DNA from 4 places in the Providencia sp. UF-224 genome. Region 2 is predicted to be linked to each of the others. Evidence: predicted binding sites of a transcription regulator. Region 2 holds the regulator's gene; each other region holds the start of a gene.
What was found. The regulator CRP, encoded in region 2, controls carbon source genes, mostly activating them, when cyclic AMP is high. The targets are predictions, from matches to a motif close to ATGTGANNNNNNTCACAT.

Region 1 (2,212 bases), on a different contig from region 2:
CAAAGAAGGTATTCTTCTGGTAAATCAATCAAAATACAGCCTTTGTATTTACCAAATGGCATATAGGTATTTGCCATATCGATAAGATCTTGCTTTTCCATTGTTGCCCCCATAAAAAAACGGCGTCCTAATGAACGCCGCTCTTAATCTAACACTTTTTTGCGAATTACAATACTAATCCGACAACTGCAGCAGATAAGAAGCTAACTAAGGTTGAACCGTATAGTAATTTCAGACCAAAACGCGCCACTGTGTTACCTTGTTTTTCATCTAACCCTTTGATAGCACCAGCGATGATACCAATTGAAGAGAAGTTAGCGAAAGAAACTAAGAATACAGACAAGATACCAACAGAACGCTCAGATAAGCCACCTGCGATAGCTTGCAGGCCATCCATTGCAACGAATTCATTCGTTACCATCTTGACCGCCATGATCCCACCCACTTGCAGCGCTTCATCCGCTGGGATACCTAAGATCCAAGCAAATGGATAAAACACATAGCCCAGCATAGTTTGGAAGTCGATACCGAAAATAGCAGAGAAAATACCATTAACCATTGCAATCAAGGCGATAAAACCAATCAGCATTGCAGAAACGATAATCGCGACTTTAAACCCAGCAAGAATATATTCACCTAACATTTCAAAGAAGCTTTGGCCTTCATGCAGGTTGCTCATTTGAATGTCTTCTTCACCTTCAGGTGGGTACGGGTTGATTAAAGACAACACCACGAACGTACCAAACATATTCAGAACCAGTGCGGCAACGACAAAACGAGGCTCCAGCATTGTCATGTAGGCACCCACGATTGACATGGATACTGTGGACATCGCGGTAGCCGCCATGGTGTACATTCTGCGCTCAGACATGCGGTTAAGCTGGTCTTTATAGGCGATAAAGTTTTCAGACTGACCCAGTAACAATGAGCTTACTGCGTTGAATGATTCCAGTTTACCCATTCCGTTAACTTTAGATAACACAGTACCGATGATACGGATCACAATCGGTAGGATTTTAATGTGCTGTAAAATCCCGATTAAGGCAGAAATAAAGATGATTGGGCACAGAACTTGTAAGAAGAAGAACGCTAAATTCCCTTCAATCATGCCGCCGAAGATAAATTTTGTCCCTTCTGCTGCGTAACCCAACAAGTGCGTAAATACCCCAGCGACACCCAGAACAAAAGACTCACCAATATTTGATTTCAAGAACAGGTACGCTAATGCAATTTGAATAACAAGCAGTTGAACAACATAGCGAGGACGGATCCCCCTACGGTTACTACTTGCTAAAATGGCAAGAGCAGCGATTACTACTAAAGATAAAACGAAATGCAGGATCGAGGTCATATGCGACTCCAACAAATTTAAGAATCAGTCTATGTGCATATTCTATGTAATAGGTAACATTTAAATGAGACAGATGTCACATTAATATGAAAACTAACTAGGTGTATTTTGCAAAAAGCAGAAGGGGATCACGTTTCAAACAGAGAGAAAGGGACAGATGACCTTTTTTGCACAGAAATTTAATTAAAAATTTAGTTTAGGTCTTACAACAACCTATCAGTGACTTAGTCACCTCACCTTAGTGAGATAACTAAGCCAAATAGAATATAGTTCACTATTCAATATTCAGCAAACGAATCAACTCATCTTCATCAATCACCTGAATACCTAACTCATTCGCTTTTGCTAATTTCGAACCGGCCGCTTCACCCGCAATCACCATATCCGTTTTCTTCGACACACTCCCTGCGACTTTTGCCCCTAAAGCCACTAGCTTATCTTTCGCTTCATCACGGGTTAAAACACTCATCGAGCCCGTTAATACCACGGTTTTACCTGCGAATGGGCTATCAATGTCGGCACTATTAACCACTTTCACTTCTGGCCAATGAATATTCGCTTTCGTGATTAAATCGTTAATAACCGCTTGGTTATGCGCTTCGTGGAAGAAATTTACCACATGCTTAGCGACTACATGGCCGATATCTTGTACGGTTTTTAAAGACTCTTCATCCGCAGCCATAACTGCATCTAATGTTGCGTAGTGCGCCGCCAAGTTAGCCGCTGTCGCTTCACCAACTTCACGGATCCCTAGTGCATAAATAAAGCGGGCTAACGTGGTTTGTTTAGACTTTTCGAGCGCATCAATCAGCTTTTGTGCAGATTTTGGCCCCATTCTATCCAACCCAGTTAACTTGCCTG
Region 2 (2,212 bases):
GGTAGAGGGGTTGATTTAGAATGCTCTTGAATATTGTCAGCAACTCTATAGTGTACATATGTAATTTTTTTTTGAGAAAAAGGCGTTGTTTTTTGTTTAACTTGCTCTAATGGGGAATTAACATTAATAATTTCTTTTGTGTTTCTTTGAATTATTAAGGGGATTTTAGTACCGTTTTTATTTTCTAGTTGCTTAGGTGGATGATAGTTTTTTATGATTTCATCCTTTATTTCTGGAGTGTTGATATTAACCCCTGGAATTTTAACGTACCGATATAAAAAATTGGCATATCCATGCATTTCTTCATCAGCGCGATTGAAATTTTCAAAAATTGTCTGATTTTCTTTTATTAGCGAATTGGCATCTTGCTCATTATAAAAAGTAGATGCATAAAACTTATATAATCGACCTTTCAGTTGATTAACTTTATACTTAAATTCGTCAGAGTGTAATAATTTAGTATCCTTTATACTTTCTGAATCACTTTCATAAGCTGAGTCAATGCTTTCTAGGCTACAAGCATGTGATGGTTTAGATTGCCGCTGAGTGGATAATGGTTCTTTTCTCGATGAAGCAGTAACAGTAAAGATTTTCTTTATAAAATCATCGGAATTACTAATGTTTTTAAAAATATCGGAATGACCTGACAAATTGCTAAGTGTAATTTTCATAAATATAACCCTACTTAATATTATAATTATTATTTTATAGAGAGCTAAATAGAGAAAATATAAAGAAACGACACTCATTAAAAAATGATATATAAAATAATCGTATTTTGGGAAAATAGCGTTATATCGATGATACAACGCTATTTGAAAGTGTGCGCCCCACCAAGGGAGTGAGGCGAAAGGTTAATTATCGTGTACCGTAAACAACAATGGTTTTACCATGCGCAGAGATTAAGTTTTGATCTTCCAGCATTTTCAAAATACGGCCGACAGTTTCACGGGAACAACCAACGATTTGGCCAATTTCCTGACGGGTGATTTTGATTTGCATCCCGTCTGGATGCGTCATGGCATCAGGTTGTTTGGCTAGATTCAGTAATGTTTGTGCAATACGGCCAGTTACGTCTAAGAAGGCGAGGTTGCCCACTTTTTCTGACGTGGTTTGCAGGCGGCTTGCCATTTGCGCAGAGAGGCGCATTAAGATATCAGGGTTAACCTGAATCAATTGACGGAATTTTTTGTAAGAAATTTCAGCAACTTCGCAGGCGATTTTTGCTCTAACCCACGCAGTACGTTCTTGCCCTTCTTCAAATAATCCAAGCTCACCAATGAAATCCCCCTGATTCAGGTAGGAGAGGATCATTTCTTTGCCTTCTTCATCTTTGATTAAAACAGCCACTGAACCTTTAACGATGTAGTAAAGGGTTTCTGCTTTCTCACCCTGATGGATCAGTGTGCTCTTGGATGGATACTTATGAATATGGCAGTGTGACAAAAACCATTCAAGAGTAGGGTCTGTTTGTGGCTTGCCGAGAACCATTAGCGTTATCCTCTGTATGTTATTGCAGCCATCCGGAAAGCGTACCAGAAAGGCTGGCTTTAAAGTCACTAGCTTAGCATATTAATTTGTCTTATATACCCTAAATAACAGGAAGAGCAACATTGCATCAATCGCTTTTCATGGTTAGGGTAAACAAACTGATATCAACACTATAATATAATCAAATACAACGTTGAGTTTTGATCTTAATCCTATCAACTAAGTATTGTTTGTAGCATATCCAATACAGAAAGTCTTCCCTGTATCGCTTCAGCAGAATAAAGCTGATATAACATTCATTATATCTATGGAACAATGTAGCCTTTAAATCGATTTCATTTCAAGGGGAATAAAATGGAAGCAAGAGTTAAATGGGTAGAAGGACTCTCTTTTTTAGGTGAGTCAGCGTCAGGCCACCAAGTGATGATGGACGGTAACGCAGGCGATAAAGCACCAAGCCCAATGGAGATGGTATTAATGGCTGCGGGTGGCTGTAGCGCAATTGACGTGGTATCCATCTTACAAAAAGGCCGTAATGATATTACCGACTGTGAAGTGAAATTAACCTCTCAGCGCCGTGAAGAGGCGCCACGTTATTTCGTTAAAATCCATCTGCATTTTATTGTAACAGGGAATGAATTAACGGATAAAGCCGTTGAACGTGCCGTTCAACTTTCGGCTGAAAAATATTGTTCGGTCGCGTTGATGTTGGAAAAAACTG
Region 3 (2,212 bases), on a different contig from region 2:
TTTTGCCATCAAGCGCACAATGTCATTGGATAGATTTAGAAAAGAAATGGGTTTTTGCGAGTGATTTACATAGTGCAGTTTTGAACCTAGAATAGCGGCACAATTAATCAGGGAGGTGGTTCAATGTCTACCGGACACATGCCGACAATTCGTGTTTTAGAGGTACTTCAAGTATTAGCAGCTGAAAACACAGGGTTATCTTTAACACAACTTTCTGATAAAACAGGCATTTTAAAAGGGACTATTTACCCTATTCTAAAAACGTTGGTTGAGCACCGTTATATTAATTACGATGATAACAGCCAGCTTTATTACCTTGGCATCGCCTGCTCAATTCTTTCTCGGGTTTTCTTCGAAAAATCGTATTGGCTGAAAATGATCCACCGCGAGATGGGGGTGATTGTTGAGCAATGTAACGAAGTTTGCCAAATGGGCATTTTAGATGGTGCTGATGTCTTGTATATAGATAAAGTGCAATCTGCACAAAAAGTCCAGTTAGTCTCCAGTATTGGCACCCGCTTACCCGCTATCTATTCAGCGCTAGGTAAGGCAATGATTTTTAACTACAGTGATGAACAAATTTCCCAGCTTTATCCCGCAGGTTTCACACCGCTGACACAATACAGTGTTCACACGCTGCCACAATTACGCGAGCAACTAAACGCTGTAAAAGAAAATGGCTATGCCATTGATAATAAAGAAATCAATGAAGAAACCATCTGCTATGCGGTCGCATTACGCCAACGAAATAAAATTATTGCCGCTATCAGTGTGTCTATCCCCACCTTCCGCGGTAACAATGAAAAAATTGCCCAAGTCATCGAAACGCTGTTAACCAGTCGCGAACGCATCGAACAAGAACTTAACACGCTCGATAATATTGAATTTTATAGATAATAAAATTCAATATTGGCAAATAGAGTCTAAAATGATCTGGAACAACGGTTTTTGTATGCCATACTATTTTATTGATTGTTAGCAAAATATGACAATTTAGCGTGAATGCAACAGATGGTTTCTGAGGTTTATATCAATAAATCCAGTGCTAAATTTAGACATAAGTTAAATACCGTAGCAAAGGATTCATATTACACTTAAATAATTAACATTTATGTGCACATTTTCACTTTTCATGTCGCGAAAAATGCTCTTTATAAAAATTTTTAATAAAATTTAAAAAATATTTAATTTATATTTTTCAATTGGTTAGCTAATAAATTAACAATTAATTAACCATTTCAGGGGTATTCTCGCGAGTGTTCATGATCCATATCAAATTTCTCACTTATCCCCTTTGTTACTATTATTGCGTGCTATAATTAATCAACTTTGTAAGAGAGTGTTAGTATGAAAGCTGACAACCCTTTTAATTTATTGCCACCTGCTGTAATGGCGCAAGTCGCGGATGATGCTGGCTTTTATAAAGCGAACAAACATCCTGCAATTACTTACTTGTCAGCATTCACTGCCGGTATTTTTATTTCTATTGCTTTTGTTTTCTATATTACTGCAACAACTGGGGCTGCCGACGCACCGTATGGCTTTACCAAACTGATTGGTGGGATTTGTTTCTCACTCGGCTTAATGTTAGTCGTTGTTTGTGGTGCCGACCTTTTCACTTCCACTGTCTTAACTATCGTTTCTAAAGCCACGGGTAAAATTACTTGGGGGCAAATGTTCCGCAATTGGTTCAATGTGTATATTGGCAACCTAATTGGTGCTCTATTCTTCGTCGCTATTATTTGGTTTGCTGGGCAATACACCGCGGCTAATGGCCTGTGGGGATTAAATGTCTTACAAACCAGTAGCCATAAATTGCACCATACCTTTGTTGAGGCAGTTGCACTCGGAATTTTAGCAAACTTAATGGTTTGTCTAGCTGTTTGGATGAGTTATGCAGGTCGCAGTTTAACCGATAAACTGGTTGTTTTAGTTCTGCCTGTTGCGATGTTTGTTGCCAGCGGATTTGAACATAGCATCGCAAACATGTTTATGATCCCATTAGGGATTATGATTAAAGAATTCGCTCCAGCTGAATATTGGACACAAATCAATATGGCACCTGAGCAGTTTTCGCACTTAACGATTGGAAATTTTATTACAGATAACTTAATTCCAGTCACTATCGGAAATATTATTGGCGGCGCACTTTTAGTCGGCCTCATTTACTGGTTTATGCATTTACGTGGTGGCAAAAAACATTAATCGCCAC
Region 4 (2,212 bases), on a different contig from region 2:
TATTATTTAGCTATGCGTTTGAAGTGTTGATTTGCACAAATTCATTGAATTGCTCAACACTTGGATAAGAAGATTGAGTCCCTTTCCCTGTCACACTAAATGCAGAAAACATCACTGCTTTTTTCAGTGCTTCTTCAATATTTCCCGTGTGTACATAGTAATGAGAGAAACAGCCGATAAAGGCATCCCCCGCACCACTCGTATCGATGGCATTCACTTTGATTGCCGGTATATGTAACTCGCTATCGCGGGTCATCCACAGAGCGCCTTTTTCCCCTAAGGTCACAATGAGGTTTTTCAACCCTTTATCCAGCAGAGATTGTGCTGCACGGCGGACGTTATCCATCGTGTCTACTGGCATATTGGTTAAAATTTCTAATTCCGTTTCATTTGGGACAAAGAAATCACACCGGCAAGCAAAATCCAGATCGAGCGAACGCTGCGCAGGGGCTGGGTTAAGCAGCACAGGGATGCCATTTTTATTACCAAATGAGATTGCGTGGTAAACCGTTTCTAACTGCACTTCTAATTGCAGGACGATCAACTTACATTTTTTCAGATCTTCCGCTGCACGGTCGATATCTTCCGGTGATAAGAATTTGTTGGCTCCTTTAACGATCAAAATACTGTTTGATGAGTTTTGATTGACGAAAATCGGCGCAACACCGCTTGATGTGCAAGGTACTTTTTCAACATAACGGGTGTTAATACCGTAAGATTCAAGGTTACGGATGGTGTTATCCGCGAAAATGTCATCCCCAACTTTGGTTAACATAATCACTTTCGAATTTAATTTAGCAGCGGCAACCGCCTGATTCGCACCTTTACCACCACAACCAATTTTGAAAGCGGGCGCTTCTAACGTTTCGCCTTCTTTTGGCATTTGATCGATGTAAGTGATCAAATCAACCATGTTTGAACCAATAACTGCTATATCCATGATGCCCCTCGTGTTAAATAAATCACATAATGATATGATAGTAACATTATCATGTTGCAAAAATATCATTTGTGATTAGGATCTCGAATAACGAATGATCAAGTGTTACATCTACCACATTTCCTCATTCTTTGTTGTCTATCCCACATTTATATAGGAAAGTTGAAAATGCAAGACTTAGCAAAATATATTGATCACACTTTACTTGCTGCTAACGCGACTGTCAGTGATATCACAAAATTATGTGCAGAAGCGGCTGAATACCACTTTGCTTCCGTATGTGTGAATACAGGGTATGTTCCTTTAGCTAGTGAGCTTTTAAAAAACAGCGACGTCAAAGTTTGCTGTGTGGTAGGCTTTCCATTAGGTGCCTGCTTAACCGAAGCAAAAGCGTTTGAAGCGGCTGAAGCGGTACGCCGTGGTGCAGATGAAGTGGATATGGTGATTAACGTTGGCATGTTAAAGAGTGGCGATTTAGACTTTGTCCGTAAAGACATTGAAGCCGTATTTGCCGCCTGCGGCAATGCCACATTAAAAGTAATTTTAGAAAATTGCCTGTTAACGGATGAAGAAATTACCCAAGTTTGTGAAATTTGCCGCACAATTAACGTCGGTTTTGTGAAAACTTCAACAGGTTTCAGTACAATGGGTGCAACCGAACACCATGTTGCGTTAATGCGTAAAGTGGTTGGCAGCGAAGTGGGCGTAAAAGCATCCGGTGGCGTACGTGACCGTGAAACGGCGATTAAAATGATTGAAGCAGGCGCAAACCGTGTTGGTGCAAGTGCCAGTGTTGCAATTGTCACAGGAACGGCAACCAAGCCGAGTGACTACTAAGTGATGGGGCGCGGTCTAACCGCGCCAATTTTGTATCTCATAAAAGGATTGTAGGGTGATAGAAACTAAACAAAAAGAACGCCTTCGCCGCTTAAGTGAATGTTTGAAACGTTCAGGACGCATTCATCTAAAAGAAGCTGCTAGGATACTCGAAGTCTCTGAAATGACCATTCGCCGAGACCTCAGCGCAGATGCAGAAGGCCCTATTCCGATGTCACTGCTTGGTGGCTATATTGTTTCTGTTACCCAACCTGCTAACTTAGTTGCCCAAGAGCAGCAAGCCGATGTTTTCACACCAGATCAAACCGAAGAACTCTACATTCCTAACCTCGCAGCCAGTATGGTCACAGAGGATGACGTTATTTTCTTTGATAATGGCATTGAAATGGCAACCTTGATTTCTCTTATCCCTGAAGAAATCAGCTTTACGGGAAT

Region 1: AC4IFO_RS04085 (NupC/NupG family nucleoside CNT transporter) is a predicted target of CRP. The motif match lies at 1,416-1,433, and genes of this name have one in related genera.
Region 3: focA (formate transporter FocA) is a predicted target of CRP. The motif match lies at 1,112-1,129, and genes of this name have one in related genera.
Region 4: deoC (deoxyribose-phosphate aldolase) is a predicted target of CRP. The motif match lies at 951-968, and genes of this name have one in related genera.

The regions. Positions count from the first base shown of each region.
Region 1 covers NZ_JBSICC010000003.1:6,440-8,651, forward strand. Annotated here, with positions in the region: gene AC4IFO_RS04080 (DUF3820 family protein) at 1-101, opposite strand, end outside; gene AC4IFO_RS04085 (NupC/NupG family nucleoside CNT transporter) at 167-1,351, opposite strand; gene ligA (NAD-dependent DNA ligase LigA) at 1,626-2,212, opposite strand, start outside.
Region 2 covers NZ_JBSICC010000014.1:24,003-26,214, reverse strand. Annotated here, with positions in the region: gene AC4IFO_RS14170 (hypothetical protein) at 1-671, opposite strand, end outside; gene crp (cAMP-activated global transcriptional regulator CRP) at 859-1,491, opposite strand; gene AC4IFO_RS14160 (OsmC family protein) at 1,846-2,212, shown strand, end outside.
Region 3 covers NZ_JBSICC010000005.1:67,598-69,809, forward strand. Annotated here, with positions in the region: gene AC4IFO_RS06895 (IclR family transcriptional regulator) at 124-897, shown strand; gene focA (formate transporter FocA) at 1,348-2,205, shown strand.
Region 4 covers NZ_JBSICC010000039.1:5,293-7,504, reverse strand. Annotated here, with positions in the region: gene rbsK (ribokinase) at 11-940, opposite strand; gene deoC (deoxyribose-phosphate aldolase) at 1,109-1,777, shown strand; gene deoR (DNA-binding transcriptional repressor DeoR) at 1,833-2,212, shown strand, end outside.